DNA from 4 places in the Martelella mangrovi genome. Region 4 is predicted to be linked to each of the others. Evidence: predicted binding sites of a transcription regulator. Region 4 holds the regulator's gene; each other region holds the start of a gene.

Region 1 (4,213 bases), on a different contig from region 4:
TTCTGTCGAGGTAGACGACAATGATGTTGTCCGGCCAGTCGGCATCCGACGAGCAGAACGGGCACAGCGCCATCGGAATTTCGGAGAGCACAAAAAACTGCGCCTCGGCCTTCAGCGGCGGTGCCATGAAACCGCGAATGGAAATCTTTTCGCCGGTGAGGTTCTTGACCTTGTCGGAAAATTCCAGACCCAGCGGGCTGAATGCGCCGTAAAGATCGTCGAAGGCCAGTTCGGCAGTGGCGGCATGGGCGGAGCGAAAGGCCAGGCCTGCGCCAAGCGTCAGGGCGGTGGCCAGCAGGCTGCGGCGGGAAAGGGTAGAGCGAGAAGTGTCGGTCACGGTGTGGTCCTCCATGCAGTTGCAGGAGAGGACCGGGCGAAAGCCGCCCGGTCCCGTTTCTTAAAAAACGCGTTTACTGTTTCTGGCTGGTGCCGAGGGCAAAGGCGTCGGCGAGAACTTCGTAGACGTCCGACTGTTCCATATAGCCCTTGAACTCTTCCGAACCGGGGCCGGTGGCCTGAAGCACGACGTCATCGACGGCGTGAACGCCGGTGGAGGCATTGTGCGGCAGGTTGCCGGTGCGCAGAACCGCGCCGGGCACGTCCTTGTACTGTTCGTTGGCGACGTAGTTGCCGTTTTCGTCCTTCACGGCCGGCTCGAACGGACCGTCCATTTTCGGGCGGAAGGTCTCGTAATAGTCCGGGAAGTTGTTGGAGAAGATGGCCAGACGGCGGGAAACGTCGATCTTGTCGGGGTAGCCGTCGCCGTTTTCGTCGGTGTAGTTCGGGAAGCCGGCATCGTCATAGGTCATCACCTTGTCGCGCATATCGTCGGCCTCAACCTCGTCATCGATCGTGCCGATCAGCGAAACGCCGTGCGTATGGTCGCCGGTCACGACGATCATGGTGTCGGGATGCGTTTTGGCAAAATCCATGGCCTGACCGATGGCCTGGTCGAACTCGATGGTGTCGACAACGGCGCGGTCCCAGTCGAGCGGATGGCTCATCTTGTCGATCGAAGCGCCCTCGACCATCAGGAAGAAGCCGTCCTTGTTTTTTGAAAGACGATCCAGCGCCACCTTGGTCATTTCCGGCAGGCCGGGCTGGTCGGAGAACTTGTCGACGCTGCCCTTTTTCAGGAAGGAGCGATCAAGCTTGGTGTCCATGTTGCCGGTGTGGAACAGGCCGAGAATCTTGTCCGGGTTCTGGCTGGCGACGTCTTCCAGCGAGGTGGCGTCGGTGGCAACCGTGTAACCGGCATCCTCGAACATGGCGATATAGTCGTTATCGTCCTTGCGCTTGGAGCCGGGAATGTCGGACTTCAGGAAATAGGCGGAGCCGCCGCCGAGGATGACTTCCGGCTGGATGCCGTAGAACATGCCGACGATATCGGTCTTGTCTGCGCGCCTGCGGGTGTGGGCAACGGTGGCCGCCGGCGTCGCATCTTCGATTTCAGCGGTGGAAACGACGCCGATCGCCTTGCCGGTCTGGCGGCGCAGCGCTTCGGCAATGGTCTCGACTTTGGGGTCGTCCTGGCTGTCCGGCGTACGGTCGGCATAAACGCCAAGCGCATTCACGCGGGTCTTGTGGCCGGTCATGTAGGCCGACATGGTGTTGGCGGAATCGGTGGCGATGGCGTGGGTCGACGACGTGCCGATGAAGGCCATGCGGTCGAGATCGTCCATGCTCAGGCGGCCGTCGGCCTTGCCCTCGGTCATGCCCTTGGACATGATGCGGGCGGCCGTGCGGTGGGCAACGGAAAGGCCGTCGCCAAGGAAAAAGACGATATTCTTGGCCTTCGCAACGGAGGGCGTGTCGTAGACGGTCCAGGTAACCGACTTCTCTTCGTCGCCGGCCTTGACGGCCACGGTGTAATCGCCGGGGTTGGCGAGCGAAAGATCGCGCAGGATCAGCGCCGAGCCGAGGCTGGCGTCGTCTTCGCCTTTTTCATCGGCGACGAATTCGGCATCAGCGCCGAAGACATCGGCATAGGCCTTGCCATTGACCGTGACGTCGACCTGCCCGGGTTCATAGACCTGATCCAGTTCGACCTTGAAGTCGAACGGCGAACCGACCAGAACGGTGGCGCGGTCGAGCGGGTAAATGGTGGCGGCATTGGCTGCGCCGGCGAGGAAGGTTGCGGCTGCGAGTAATGCAAGACGTGCGCGCATGAAAACCTCTCATGTCAGGGTTTGCGGAAATAGCTGCGCTCTTGCGATAGTCCTGCCGCATTACACTGAGATGACGTTTTCGCTGCGTTTTGATGACGGTGCACGCGCTCACCATTCAGCGCGTATGTGCTAGCGGCGCTGGCGCCTGCCGCGCGGTTTCAGGTAGCGTCTGCGCTTGCGCTTCAGCGAGAAATGAAGGACGCGGGTGATGTACCAGCCGATTGCCAGCGTGACCACGCCGGCTGCCAGAAAGCCGCTGGCATTGCCGACGATCTGTGCCACGGCGAAGATGTTGTGGGAAAAGATGAAACCGAGCAGCGTATAGATCATCACATAGAGCATCTGGCCGGGAATGGCGGCAGTGATGAACATCTTCCAGCGCATGCCGGCGGCCCCGGCAACCGGGTTCATGTAAGGACCGATCATCGCCAGAAGCCAGCGCGTGAAGAAGATCGCCATGATGCCCCGGCGTTCAAGATAGTCGCTGGCCCTGTCGACAAGGCGCTGCCGCTTCGGCCCGCCGGCGGCAAAGCGTTCGACATAACCTGTTCCGCCGATCCTTCCGGCCCAGTAGCCGACCTGGTCGCCGCAGCAGGCGGCCAGCAGGCAGGACAGGTAGATCGCCCAGAAAGACAAATCGCCCGTGGCAACGAGCGATCCGCCGAACAGCATGATCACGGCGGTTGGCAAGGGAATGCCGCAGCAGGCCAGAAATACGGAGAATGCGATTGCCGGAATACCATAGACCGGCAGGAGCGCCAGAAGCTGCTCACTCATCGGCGTCGGCCTTTTCTTCCTCGTATTCATCGAGGGCTTCGGCGATTTCGTCTTCCAGCTCGTCGAGCGACATCCCCTTCATGCGGGCGATCTGGCGCAGCATCATGCGCCGGCTTCGGCTGTCGGGTGCAAGGTCCAGTTCTTCGGCAAGTTCCGATGCGGGAATGTCGTGAACGACGGCGACATGGCCAAGCGTCATCCACCCCTTCAGTTCGAGATTCCGGTTTTCCGGATTGTGCCAGTAGAACACCGAGAAGATGAACTGCAGGGCAAAGACAAGCGTGATGAAGGCCGTCGCCAGGAAGGCGATGCAAAGACCCCTGTGCCGCCCCCACAGCGCACGGAGAGGAAATGTTATCCTGCTTTTCATCGCTTTAGCCTTTCGCGCGTGCGATTTTCCCGTTCCCCGATAACCGCTGTGGCCTGCCGGCACAACACCTTCGCCGGCGGGTTGATCGCTCCCGGTCGGTCTTTTCGGCTATCGTCTTTTGCTCTGATCCGCTATGACCCGACAGGATTGCAGGAACAAAGCCCATGGAGAAGAACGGATGAACGATACGATCCGCGTCCACAAAAACGACATCTCGGCCGAGGATGCCGCGCGCTATACCGGTGCGATTGCCATCGACACCGAAACGCTTGGCCTGATACCGCGCCGCGACCGGTTGTGCGTGGTGCAGATATCGCCGGGCGACGGAACCGCCGACGTCATCCAGATCGCCGCCGGCCAGAAGGACGCGCCGAACCTTGTCTCCATGCTGGCAGACCCGGCGCGCCAGAAGATTTTCCACTTCGGTCGCTTCGATATCGCGGTTCTTTATTATACCTTCGGTGTGACAACCGAAAACGTGTTCTGCACCAAGATCGCCTCGCGCCTGACCCGCACCTACACCGATCGTCACGGGTTGAAGGACAATCTGCGCGAAATGCTGGAAGTCGATGTTTCCAAGGCGCAGCAGTCGTCCGACTGGGCGGCGGAAACCCTTTCCGATGCACAGCTTGCCTATGCGGCTTCCGACGTTCTCTATCTCCATCGCCTGCGCGACAAGCTGATGGAACGGCTGATGCGCGAGGACCGCATGGCGCTTGCCGGCGCCTGCTTCGATTTCCTGCCGACGCGGGCCAAGCTCGACCTTCTCGGCTGGGAGGAAACCGACATTTTCGCCCATAGCTGAAGGGGATAGGCGGTGTTGCATATCCGCAACAAATTCTCCGTCAGCCCTCTTTAAAGCCTCCATGCCTGCACCCATATCTGACCTTGAGCGGCG
Region 2 (4,213 bases), on a different contig from region 4:
ACGCCGACGCGCATATCGACAGAAAGCCTGTCGGCATAGCTGAGATTGTCGAAATCCCTGCCGAAGATCGAAATTGTGCCGGCCTGACGCGCATTCAACCTCAAGACCGTGCGCATCAGCACCGACTTGCCGGTTCCCGACCCGCCGACGAAACCGAGGATTTCACCGCGATACACATCCAGATCGAGATTTTCGAGCACGGTCGGACCGCCGAATCCCACGGTCAGGCCCCGCACGCTCAAGATGCTGCGCCTGCCCTCTTCCGTCCTGTCTTCGGTTTCTGGGTTCACCGCCAGTTCCTCAATAATTGATTGCCGCGTAGAAAATAGCAAAAATTCCGTCAGCGAGAATCACCACGAAAATCGACTTCACCACCGAGGCCGTCACCTTCTGGCCGAGGGATTCGGCACTGCCGCCGACTTTCATGCCCTCAAGCGAGGCAATGATCGCGATGATCAGCGCCATGACCGGCGCTTTCAGCATGCCCGAAATCACATCGGCCATGTCAACGGCCTCATGGAAACGCTGCATGAAGGTCTCAAGCGTGATCCCCGAATAGACATCAAGGATGACCACAGCGCCCAAAAGAGCGGAGAAATTGGCCAGAATGGTCAACAGAGGCAGCGCGATCAGCAGGGCCAGCATGCGCGGAAACACGAGCACTGAAACCGGATCAAAACCCATCACCCGCAGCGCATCGATTTCCTCACGCATACGCATGGCGCCGATTTCGGCGGTGATGGCACTGCCGGAACGGCCAGCAATCATGATCGCGGTCAAAAGCACGCCGATTTCGCGAAGCTGGAGAATGCCGACAAGGTCGACAACGAACAGTTCCGCACCGAAATAGCTGAGCTGAAAGGCCCCCTGCTGGGCAATGATGGCGCCGACCAGAAACGACATCAGCGCGATGATTGGCACCGCACGCACGCCCATATGGTCAAGCTGGGCGGTGATCGCGGCCATGTTGACCCCACCGCCGCGCGAAAGAAGCGCCTTCACGCCGAGAAACAGCGCTCCGAAAAAGCCGACGCCGCGATAGACATCCCGTGCACCGGCCACCGCCGACTTGCCGACAGGATCAAGAACAGCCTCCGTCAGGCTTGGCCGCGGTTGAGACACCTTTTCCGGCTCGGGCAAGGTCTCGGGAATAGCTTCCATCAGATCGGCAACACGGCGCTCCATGCCCGAAAGCGTGGCCTCCATGCCTGCGGCCACACATTCGGCCTGCACTTCGCGGACCATCCAGGCGCCTGCGGTGTCGAAGCCTTCAAGTTGCGACAGGTCGAGCACAGCCGTGCCGCCCGCGCCCTGCAGGCTGTCACGCAGCCGGTCTATCTCTCCGCTGAGAAGGCGCGCATTGCGGACCGTCCAATAGCCCCGAAGACACAGGGTGCTGGCCGTTCCGCCGTCGCCGGTTTCCACCGTCAGGGAGGCTTTGCTTTCGTCCGCGTTCTGCAAATGCAATTATCCAGTTTCCAGCGCACCGTCGCGCCCTGCGGGCTCCGGCGCGAAAACAGCGGGAAACACCCCCTCCACCTCTTCAGCGTTCCGCCGGAACACTTTCCGGCCAACCGGTCGCTGGACAAAGTGATGACGATCCGCCGTGATCATGACCTTTGTTAGGCTTTTCATGATGACGAGGAGATTGCAAGTCTTTTGAAGGCTCTAGGAACACGAGAACCTATTGAACCGCACTTCTGCAAGGCCAAGGGCAGGTTCCCTCAGGCCGCCCTGCCCTTGGCCTTGGCGGCCAGAATCAGCGGCGAGAAATCCTCGCTTTCGGTCTCCGCGGCCTCATCTTCATGCACGCCTTCGATCTTCTGCCAGTGGATCAGCTCGAACGTGCCGTCGAAATGTTCGGCAATGGCGGTGCAGCTTTCGACCCAGTCGCCGGTATTGATGTAGCGGATACCGTCCATGTCTTCCATCACCGCGTGATGGATATGGCCACAGATAACGCCGTCGACCTCGTTCCGGCGCGCTTCCTCGACAACGATACGCTGAAATTCGCCGATGAAATTGACCGCGTGCTTGACCTGCAGCTTGGCCCAGGCGGAAAACGACCAGTAGGGCATGCCGAGCTTGCGGCGCACGGCCGCCAGCACCCGGTTGATGGCAATCGCCGCATCATAGGCCCAGTCGCCGAGATAGGCGACAATGCGGGCATGACGGACGACGACATCGAATTCATCGCCATGAATGATCAGATATTTGCGGCCGTCGGCGGCTTCGAAAATCATCCGTTCGGCCACTTCGACACCGCCGAAATGGGTGCCGGGAAAATCCCGCAGAAACTCGTCGTGATTGCCCGGAATATAGACGATGCGCGTGCCCTTGCGCGCCTTGCGCAGCAGTTTTTGCACCACATCATTGAAGGGCTGCGGCCAGTACCAACTGCGTTTCAGCCGCCAGCCATCAATGATGTCGCCGACAAGCACGATGGTCTCGGCCTCGTGATGACGCATGAAATCGAGAAGGAAATCGGCCTTGGCGGCCTTCGACCCGAGATGTAGGTCGGAAATGAAAAGCGTTCTGAACTGTCTGGGTTCCATCGCCTCAACCCGCCATATCCCCCGGCGGTCCCTGTGCATCCATGGATGGCACCCTTAAAACACGAGTCGTATTTCAGCTTGATGACAGGCCGCCCGATGCAAACTGTTCAGACGGGGAAATAGCGCACATAGGCGAAGGCCGCGCCATCCGGCGACCAGTTGGGCGAATTCATCGTGCCCTGCCCGCCGAAAAGGTCGAACAGCGTGGTCAGATTGCCGCCGTCCGGGTCCATCACGCGCACCCTCACATCCTTGTCGCCCGGGTGATCGAACACCTCCGGGGCATAGGAAATCAGAATCACGCGGTCGTTCTTCGGGCAAGGATGGGCAAACCAGTTGCCGGCATTGTCGAAAGTCACCTGCTGCAGCCCGGTGCCATCGGGATGAATGCGCCAGATCTGCATCAGACCGGTGCGCGAGGAATTGAAATAGATCCACGCGCCATCGAAGCTGTAGTCCGGGCCGTCATTGCGGCCCTCTCCATGGGTCAGCCGGGTCTCATCGCCACCGTCGGCCGCAATCGTGTAGATATCGAAGACATCGTCACGAATACCGCAATAGGCAAAACGCGCGCCATCGGGCGACCAGCCGTGCCAGTAGGACGGCAGGTTTTCGGTCACCAGTTTCGGCGTGCCGCCTTCCGCCGACAGCGTGTAGATCGCCGATTTGCCAAATTCGCATTTGTCGGAGACGGCAATCGTCTTTCCGTCCGGCGATATGCCGTGATCATTGTTGCACTGCACGGCAAAGCCGGTGTCGATCTGCTGCAGCCGCGGCGCGCCCTCCAGCGGCAGCCGGTACATCAGACCGTCGCTGTTGACCATCAGATAACGCCCGTCCGGCGACCAGTTGGGCGCTTCGATCAGCGCGTCCGACTGAAACACCACACGCTGTTCGCCCGTGGCGAAATCGTAGATTTCGACTGAACTGCGCATAAGCCCCTCCCCGGCGTAATCGGCTCTATCGGTCCCTGAACCGGTTGGTGATCGGATAACGCCGGTCGCGACCGAAATTCTTTCGGGTGATCTTCACGCCGGGCGCTGACTGGCGGCGCTTGTATTCGGCAATGTAGAGCAGATGCTCGATCCGGTGCACGGTTTCGGCATCATGCCCGCGCGCGACAATGGCCTCCACCGACATTTCGCGCTCCACGAGGCATTCCAGAATATCGTCCAGCACCGGATAGGGCGGCAGCGAATCCTGATCGGTCTGGTCGGGGCGCAGTTCGGCTGACGGCGTCTTGTCGATGATGTTTTGCGGAATGGCGTTTTTCTCCGGTCCGTGCATGCCCTCCGGCCGCTCGGTGTTGCGCCAGGCAGCCACCGCATAGACCTGCATCTTGTAGAGGTCCTTGATCGGGTTGAAGCCGCCGTTCATGTCGCCGTAAAGCGTGGCATAGCCGACCGACATCTCCGACTTGTTGCCGGTGGTCACCACCATGGCGCCGAACTTGTTCGAAATCGCCATCAAAATCGTGCCGCGCGTGCGGCTTTGCAGGTTTTCCTCGGTAATGCCTTCTTCGGTGCCCTCGAACAGGCTTTCAAGCGCCGCCTGAAAGCCGCTGACGGGCTCCTCGATGGCGACGATATCATAACGGCAGCCGAGCGCCTTTGCGCAGGCAGCGGCGTCGGAAAGCGATTCCTCCGATGTGTAGCGGT
Region 3 (4,213 bases), on a different contig from region 4:
CGCCATTCATGGTGCGAATCAGTTCCAGATTGGTGCGGGTCGCCGGATCGATGAACATCGAGCCCGATCCGCCGTCCTGCTCGGGAATGCCAAGTGCGGGGCGTTCGTTGATCTGGGTTTTCTCGACATAGGCAACGGCAGCGGCAGCGGCTGAAAGCTCGGGCCGCGAGAAACGCCCGAAGCCATCCAGCGTTGCCACTTCGAAAAACCGCGACAGCCGGTCCTTGGCCGTGGCGCTGTCAAACAGAACCGACGGCTGCGGGGCGACTGCACGGCCGAGAAGATCAAACACCGGCCGCAGTTTTTCATCGGCAAAAAGCGCATCGGAGACGATCAGTTCGCGCGGCTCGACCCGCATGATATCGGCGGCGAGCCGGTTTTCCGATGTCGCGCACAGCCGGAAGACACCGGTGGAAATATCGATCCAGGCCAGCCCGTAGGCCGTCTCGCCCTCGCCCTTGACCCGCGACAGCGCCATCAGGAAATTGCTTTCGCCGGGCGCCAGCAGTTTTTCCTCCGTCAGCGTTCCCGCCGTCACAAGACGGGTGACATCGCGCCGGACCACGGATTTCCCACCGCGTTTCTTTGCCTCCGCCGGGTCTTCCGTCTGCTCGCAGACGGCAACGCGAAAACCGAGCGCGATCAGCTTTTGCAGGTAATCATCGGCGGCATGAACCGGCACGCCGCACATCGGAATGTCGCGGCCGAGATGCTGGCCGCGCTTGGTGAGCGTGATCGAAAGCGCACGGGCCGCCTCCACGGCATCGTCGAAAAACAGCTCGTAGAAATCGCCCATACGGTAAAACAGCAGGAGATCAGGGTTTGCCGCCTTGATCTCGATATACTGCTCCATCATCGGCGTTGCCGATGCTCGGCTTTCCTCGGAAATAAGCTCTTCGGTCTTGATGCGGTTATTGTCTGCCACGGTCACTTGCTTGCATATGTTCATGGGGGTTCGCTGCGCCGGAAGCGCCATAGCGGCCATGCTTCCAACACCTCGATTGTCTTTTCATGTGTCACGAAATCGAAGCTGCCGGAAGAGCGCGGCAAGAGAAAGCTGGGCAAAACGTTTGAAGCGCCGCAGTGCCGCGCAAAATTTCACGACCGCACCCCGGCAGCGCCCCTTGCAACAGCGTTTGCCGGCGCTTCAGCTTGCGAAACGCCCGGCGTCGGCACCGTAATAATTGATATAACGGTCGGAAATCGAGGCGATCGGCAGCACCACGAGAACATCTGTGGTGTTGAAGGCATGGTCGACCACCGCACCCTCACCGACCATCGCGCCGAGGCGCAGATAGCCCTTGATCAGCGGCGGCAGGCCCGTCAGCGCCCGGCGACCGGATACGTCTTCCGCGCTCATCAGGTTCATGTCGACGGCAAGTTCGGCGCGGGCCTTCACCGCCCATTCGCCGGTGGCGCGGGCATTGTGATAGAGAAACGAGAGCGCCATGGCATGTTCGGCAGGGTCCGTGCCGTGGAACGATGCGCAGCCAAACATCGCACCGATATTATGCTTCAGCGCATAGGCCCAGTTGCCCTGCCAGAGCAGTTCAACGGTGCGCTTGCTGCGATAATCCGGCAGCACGCAGGAACGGCCGAGTTCCATGAAACGCACATCGGGATGGCGAGCGACGAGCTTGTCGGTCTGATACTCCGAATCGGAATAAAACCCGCCATGCTCCATGGCCACCTCATGACGCAGCAGCCGATAGGTTGCCACGATCTGATCCTCGACATCGCCATCCAGCTTGGTATCGAGCACCAGAAGGTGGTCGCAGATTTTATCCCACTGGTCGAAATCACGCTTGGCCCGCATCGCGTCAGCGGGAAGCCGAGCCTGCATTTCGTCGACAAACACGCGGTAGCGAACCGCCTGCGCGGCTTCGATTTCGCCCGGCGTGCGTGCAATACGGGTTTCCAGTGAGCCGATGCGGCCGAGGATACCTTCCTCCAGCAACGACTTGCTGACCGCCGGCGCGGCGCCGGCGCGTTCGGCAGCCTGAAGAAGGTCGAGCGCTTCCATGGTCATAGCGTGTTCCGGATCGTTCATCTTGGATGTCATAAACCATCTCACTGCGACACGTTCGTGACAGTCGCATCTCGCCGTTATGGAGGTCAAATTGTCCGAAAGAGGCTGTTCAATGTCATCACTGCGCCTCCTTGCATATACCGTTCTGGCATCTCCCTGTGGCCAAAAGACTAGTACATGGCAAGGGCGAGGTCCAGAATCTTTTGTCGCCCCGTCAACACGAAAACGATCCCGCAAGACACAAACGATGTCCGGCAATCTGTTGAAGAAAAAGTATTTTCCGGAGCACTTCGAACGAAGGCGAACACATCAACCCTCGCCGCGCCCCGCTCCCTTGAACAGGAATTCCTGGGCAAAGATCAGCACCGCGCCGACGGTGATGTAGCTGTCGGCAAGGTTGAAGATCGGGAAGGTCCAGCCGCCGACATGAAAGCGGATATAATCGACCACATGACCGTAAATGAAATGGTCGAGAATATTGCCGAGCGCGCCGGCAACCACCAGCGCAAAGCCCAAAAGCGCCCATGTCTGCCCCGGCGCGGTCTTACGCCAGAGATAGATCACGACCGCGACGATCACCAGCCGCAGCCCGACCAGCGCCCAGCCATTGGTATCCGACAGAAGCGAGAAGGCGATGCCGGGATTATAGGTCTTGAAAAGCCCCAGGAACGGCAGGACCGGGATCATCCGGTGAAACGGCAGATAGACCTCGACCGCATATTTGATCACCGCATCGACCAGCAGCGCAATGACCACAAAGGCTGCGGCGGGAACGGGACGCGAAAGCGGCGCGGTCATTGGCCGGCCTCCGGCGGATCGAGCGAGAGGAGATGGCGGCGCGCCTCGTAGAGCATCACCCCGGTTGCAACGGCAAGATTAAGCGAATCAGCCCTGCCCTGCTGGGGAATACGGGCAAGGCGTCCGGCGCCGTCAGCCAGTTCGGCCGGCAGGCCCTGCTGCTCGTTGCCCATCAAAAGCACCACCGGCTTTTTGCTGTAGTCGATGGTGCGGTAATCGACCGAGCCGGCCAGATGGGTGGCAACAATCTCGGCGCCGCTGTTTTTCGCCCAGTCCAGGAATGCGCGCGGTTCGGCGCGGGAAACCGGCAGTGCGAACACCGAGCCCATGGTCGCCCGCACGGTCTCGATCGAAAACGGATCGGTGGTCTCGCCAACCAGGATCACGCCTGCGGCACCGGCGGCATCGGCGGTGCGGATGATGGTGCCGAGATTGCCCGGATCACGAACCCGGTCGAGCGCAACATAGGTTTCGTTTTCTTTCGGGCGGATATCGCCAAGCGGCCGGTAGTGGCTTTCGAACACGCCGACGACCATCTGCGGATTGTCGCGCCGGGTGATCGCCGAAAGCACCTTTTCGGAGACCTCCAGCACCAGGCCGCCGGAGGCGACGGTCTTGGCGGCAACCTTTTCCACCGGCGCCTTGCCCTTTGCGGCCTTGGCATAAATCAGCGTGCGGATCGACCAGTTCAGCTCCAGCGCATCGATCACCAGCTTGAGGCCCTCGGCCATGAAGGTGCCGGTTTCCTCCCGGTGCTTTTTTTGCGAAAGCGCGCGGATATCCTTGATGATCGGGTTGGAAAGGGATGTGACCTCTTTCACCGTTCCCACGCGCGGCGCGCGTCTGTCATCTTTTTCGAAGCTCATTGAGGCAACCACCGCGCATAAAGGGATGTTGAAAGGGCACGACCGGGTTCATTGCCCGAAAGTCCGCCCTCGCGAATAACCAGCTCACCCGATTCGACCACGCCGCCAAAGCCGCGCATCGTCTCCATCATCAGTTCATGAACGGAATAGAAGCTGGCGCGGATCGAATAGGCCGTCAGCACGAAGCCGAGCGCATCCGGTTTAAGGATTGCCCGGCAAAGGTCCAGCATTTTCGGCAGATGTTCGAACAGCTGCCAGACCTCGCCATTGGGCCCGCGTCCGAATTTCGGCGGGTCGGTGAGAATGATGTCGTACTGGTTGCCGCGCCGCTGTTCGCGCTCGATGAACTTCATCGCGTCATCGCATATCCAGCGGATCGGCCGGTCATCGAGGCCGGACAGCGCCTGGTTCTCGCGCGCCCAGCCGATGGCCTTCTTCGAGGCATCCACATGGGTCACCTCTGCGCCCGCAGCTGCGGCAACCAGCGAGGCAACGCCGGTATAACCGAAAAGATTGAGCA
Region 4 (4,213 bases):
TTCGCGAGAACGCCGTCACGGCGCTGATCGGCCCGTCGGGCTGCGGCAAGTCGACCTTTCTGCGCACGCTCAACCGGATGAACGACACGATCGACAATTGCCGGGTGACCGGCACGGTCACGCTCGACGGCGAGGATGTTTACACCTCCGGGATCGATGTGGTGGAACTGCGCGCGCGCGTGGGCATGGTGTTCCAGAATCCCAACCCGTTCCCGAAGTCGATCTACGAGAATGTCGCCTACGGGCCGCGTATCCACGGTCTTGCCCGCCACCGCACGGAATTCGACCAGATCGTCGAGACCAGCCTGATCAAGGCGGGTCTGTTCAATGAGGTCAAGGATCGCCTGCACGAGCCTGGCACCAGTCTTTCCGGCGGTCAGCAGCAGCGGCTTTGCATTGCCCGCGCCATTGCGGTGAGCCCGGAAGTGATCCTGATGGACGAACCCTGTTCGGCGCTCGACCCGATCGCAACGGCCCGCGTCGAGGAGCTGATTTCCGACCTCAGGGAGAACTACACCATCGTGATGGTGACGCACTCCATGCAGCAGGCCGCGCGGGTTTCCGAACGCACGGCGATGTTCCACCTCGGCCATATGGTCGAGGAGAACGATACCGATACGATTTTCACCAATCCCGCGGACCAGCGGACCCAGGATTACATCATGGGACGTTTCGGCTGAGGGGCGGCTGCCGCACGCTCAAGCCAGGAAAGGAAAGAACATGGCCCCCTCGCATATCTCGACGGCATTCGATGACGAGCTGAAATACCTCCAGCGCCGCATTTCCGAAATGGGCGGCCTGGCCGAAGAAATGGTCAGCGAATCGGTCTCCGCCCTCGTCAACACCGATACCGAGCTTGCCGAAAAGGTGATCGCCGACGATCTGGCGCTTGACGAAGCGGAGCGCGAGATCGGCGAGAAGGCAATCGTCACAATTGCCCGGCGCCAGCCGGTGGCTGCGGACCTGCGCGAAATCATGGGCGCCATCCGCATCGCCGCCGACCTCGAACGCGTCGGCGATATGGCCAAGAACACCGCCAAACGGGTGATCTCGGTGCAGGGCACCGGCGTGCCACGCAAGCTGGCCCACGGCATCGAGCATCTGTGCGAACTGGCGCTCCTGCAATTGAAGGAAGTGCTCGATGCCTACACCACGCGCCAGGCCGACAAGGCGAGTTCGATCCGCGAGCGTGATGACGAGATCGACGCGATCTATACCTCGTTGTTCCGCGAGCTTTTGACCTACATGATGGAAGATCCGCGCAATATCACCACCTGCACGCATCTTCTGTTCTGCGCCAAGAACATCGAGCGCATCGGCGATCATGCCACCAACATCGCCGAGATGATTTACTACATCGCGACAGGCGCCCAGCCGCAGGGAGAACGTCCGAAGGACGACAATTCCCCTGCCGTCGGTTCCGATGATGTCTGAAGCCATTTGAGACGAGGGAGATATCAGCCCAATGGTGCCGAAGATAGCAGTTGTTGAAGACGAGGAAGCGCTCAGCGTTCTGCTGCGCTACAATCTCGAGGCCGAAGGCTATGAGGTCGAGACCATCATGCGCGGCGATGAGGCCGAAATCCGGCTGCAGGAGCGGGTCCCCGACCTTCTTCTGCTCGACTGGATGCTGCCGGGGGTGTCGGGCATCGAGCTTTGTCGCCGCCTTCGAATGCGGCCGGAAACCGAACGCCTGCCGATCATCATGCTGACGGCGCGCGGTGAGGAGAGCGAACGGGTGCGCGGGCTTGCGATCGGCGCCGACGACTATGTCGTCAAACCGTTTTCCACGCCGGAACTGATGGCGCGTGTGAAAGCGATCCTGCGCCGCGCCCGTCCGGAAGTGCTCTCCAGCGTGCTGAAATGCGGCGATATCGAGCTTGATCGCGAAACCCACCGGGTTCACCGCAAGGCGCGTGAAGTGCGGCTTGGCCCGACGGAATTCCGGCTTCTGGAATTCCTGATGACGTCTCCGGGGCGGGTGTTTTCCCGCGCGCAGCTTCTCGACGGTGTCTGGGGGCATGATATCTATGTGGATGAGCGCACCGTCGACGTGCATGTCGGCCGGCTGAGGAAGGCGCTCAATTTCTCGCAGATGCCGGATGTGATCCGCACCGTGCGCGGAGCCGGATATTCGATGGAAGTCTAGAGCAGCGGCAAAAAGTTTTTTAAACGATTTAATATCCGTCATTGCGGCCATCCGGCGTTCCGCTATGGTGGCGGGTATGCCATTCGGCATGATGAAATATACCGGCTCCGATTGATTTTTCGGCCCCGACAGTTCAACTCAGGGCCGGAACGGAAACGGCCGCCCCGGCGGCGGCGTGCGCCGACAGATTGTGTCTTGCAAGAGAGTGTCACTCCCGCACCCTGCAAGGTCGTGACGGCGCAAAGACAAAGAGGATTGTTGAGATGAGCAGAGCAAGTTTTGCCGACCCCGCAGTGATGGGCGAACTGATGGCCCGCATGCTGTGGGAAATCGGCGCCGTCCATTTTTCCCCGGATGAGCCCTACAAGCTTGCTTCCGGTCTGGTCAGTCCGGTCTATATCGACTGCCGGCAGCTGATTTCCTATCCGCGCATCCGCTCCACGCTGATGGATTTTGCCGCGGCCAAGGTGCTGCGTGATGCCGGTTTCGAGAAATTCGACTGCGTCGCCGGCGGTGAAACGGCGGGCATTCCCTTTGCCGCATTCCTCGCCGATCGCCTGGAACTGCCGATGATCTATGTGCGCAAGAAGCCGAAGGGCTATGGCAAGAACGCCCAGATCGAAGGGCATCTGGAAGCCGGGGCGCGGGTTCTGGTGATCGAGGACCTGACCACGGCAGGCGGCTCCATGTTCAACTTCATCAATGCCATCCGCGCTGCCGGCGGACTGGTGGAACACGGCATGGCTCTGTTCTATTATGATATTTTCGAACAGGCCGAGAAACGTTTCCGGGAAGGGTGCGTTGAGCTTCATTACCTGGCGACATGGCAGAACGTTCTTGCGGTCGCACGCGAGGAAGAGCTGGCCGACAAGGCAACGCTTGATGCCGTCGGCGCGTTTCTCGATCATCCGATGGAATGGTCGCGGGCCCGCGGCGGCCTTGAGGAACTGATCGTCTAGGCCGGGACGACAGGCGCGGGAACAAAAACGGGAGAAGAGAATGATTTTATGCTGTGGTGAAGCCCTGATCGATATGCTGCCGCGTCAGACCGACAAGGGTGAACCGGCATTTGCGCCCTATGCCGGCGGTGCCGTGTGCAACACGGCGGTCGCGCTTTCCAGGCTTGGCCGACCGACCGGGTTCTTCTCCGGCATATCGTCCGACCTGATGGGCGATATCATTCGCGAGAAACTCGACGCGTCGAAGGTCGATCATTCCTATGTTGCCGTTTCCGACCGGCCGACGACGCTCGCCTTTGTCAAGCTGGTCAACGGCTCGGCAAGCTATGCCTTTTACGATGAGAATACGGCCGGCCGGATGATTACCGAGGATGACCTGCCCGCAATCGGCGAAGACTGCGCGGCCATGCATTTCGGCGCGATCAGCCTGATCCCCGAACCCTGCGGTTCCACCTATGAAGCGCTTTTGATGCGCGAGGCCGAAGCCCGCGTGATCTCGCTCGACCCGAATATCCGTCCGACATTTATTACCGATCCCGCGGGTCACCGTGCCCGGATCGAGCGCATGGCGGCCAAATCGGACATCGTGAAATTCTCCGACGAGGATCTGGACTGGTTCGGTCTCGCAGGTTCGCTCGATGACAAGGCCCGCCACTGGATTACGGCCGGCGCAAGCCTTGTCGTCATCACCTGCGGCGCGGACGGGGCGATCGGCTATACCGCCGAACACAAGGTCGAGGTGCCAAGTGAAAAGGTCGAAGTGGTCGACACCGTCGGTGCCGGCGATACGTTCGACGCCGGTATCCTGGCATCGCTCGATATCGCCGGGTTGCTGACCAAGGAGAAGGTCAAAACGCTGTCGCCGGAGGCAATCGCGGATGCCCTGGCGCTGGGCGCAAAGGCCGCTGCCGTCACCGTCTCCCGCGCCGGCGCCAACCCGCCTTATGCCCACGAAATCGGGCTTTGATCTGCCGCCCGGGGCAATTGCGACCCCGAGCGGGGATAAGGATCAGCCGGGTTCGTCCGGCTGATACTCCAGAATGTCACCGGGCTGGCAATCGAGCGCGCGGCATATCTTTTCAAGCGTTTCGAACCGTACGCCCTT

What was found. Region 4 encodes PhoB, which activates phosphate uptake and scavenging genes when phosphate is short. Its sites were predicted from a motif close to TGTCATNNANCTGTCAT; they were not measured.
Region 1: the regulator PhoB is predicted to act here: its motif matches at 2,228-2,244, upstream of ABID12_RS11345 (alkaline phosphatase).
Region 2: the regulator PhoB is predicted to act here: its motif matches at 2,626-2,642, upstream of ABID12_RS06430 (UDP-2,3-diacylglucosamine diphosphatase).
Region 3: the regulator PhoB is predicted to act here: its motif matches at 2,076-2,092, upstream of olsB (l-ornithine N(alpha)-acyltransferase).

What each region holds. Positions count from the first base shown of each region.
Region 1 covers NZ_JBEPLY010000006.1:252,255-256,467, forward strand. Annotated here, with positions in the region: gene ABID12_RS11340 (hypothetical protein) at 1-337, opposite strand, end outside; gene ABID12_RS11345 (alkaline phosphatase) at 411-2,168, opposite strand; gene ABID12_RS11350 (DedA family protein) at 2,298-2,945, opposite strand; gene ABID12_RS11355 (hypothetical protein) at 2,938-3,315, opposite strand; gene ABID12_RS11360 (ribonuclease D) at 3,494-4,120, shown strand.
Region 2 covers NZ_JBEPLY010000003.1:372,872-377,084, reverse strand. Annotated here, with positions in the region: gene ABID12_RS06440 (ABC transporter ATP-binding protein) at 1-290, opposite strand, end outside; gene ABID12_RS06435 (ABC transporter permease) at 301-1,461, opposite strand; gene ABID12_RS06430 (UDP-2,3-diacylglucosamine diphosphatase) at 1,725-2,555, opposite strand; gene ABID12_RS06425 (TolB family protein) at 2,663-3,490, opposite strand; gene ABID12_RS06420 (NAD+ synthase) at 3,516-4,213, opposite strand, start outside.
Region 3 covers NZ_JBEPLY010000003.1:146,294-150,506, reverse strand. Annotated here, with positions in the region: gene mutS (DNA mismatch repair protein MutS) at 1-949, opposite strand, end outside; gene olsB (l-ornithine N(alpha)-acyltransferase) at 1,148-2,023, opposite strand; gene lspA (signal peptidase II) at 2,339-2,827, opposite strand; gene ABID12_RS05330 (TrmH family RNA methyltransferase) at 2,824-3,693, opposite strand; gene ABID12_RS05325 (class I SAM-dependent methyltransferase) at 3,690-4,213, opposite strand, start outside.
Region 4 covers NZ_JBEPLY010000004.1:25,390-29,602, reverse strand. Annotated here, with positions in the region: gene pstB (phosphate ABC transporter ATP-binding protein PstB) at 1-680, shown strand, start outside; gene phoU (phosphate signaling complex protein PhoU) at 721-1,434, shown strand; gene phoB (phosphate regulon transcriptional regulator PhoB) at 1,466-2,149, shown strand; gene ABID12_RS07000 (orotate phosphoribosyltransferase) at 2,413-3,108, shown strand; gene ABID12_RS06995 (carbohydrate kinase family protein) at 3,149-4,075, shown strand; gene ABID12_RS06990 (helix-turn-helix domain-containing protein) at 4,118-4,213, opposite strand, start outside.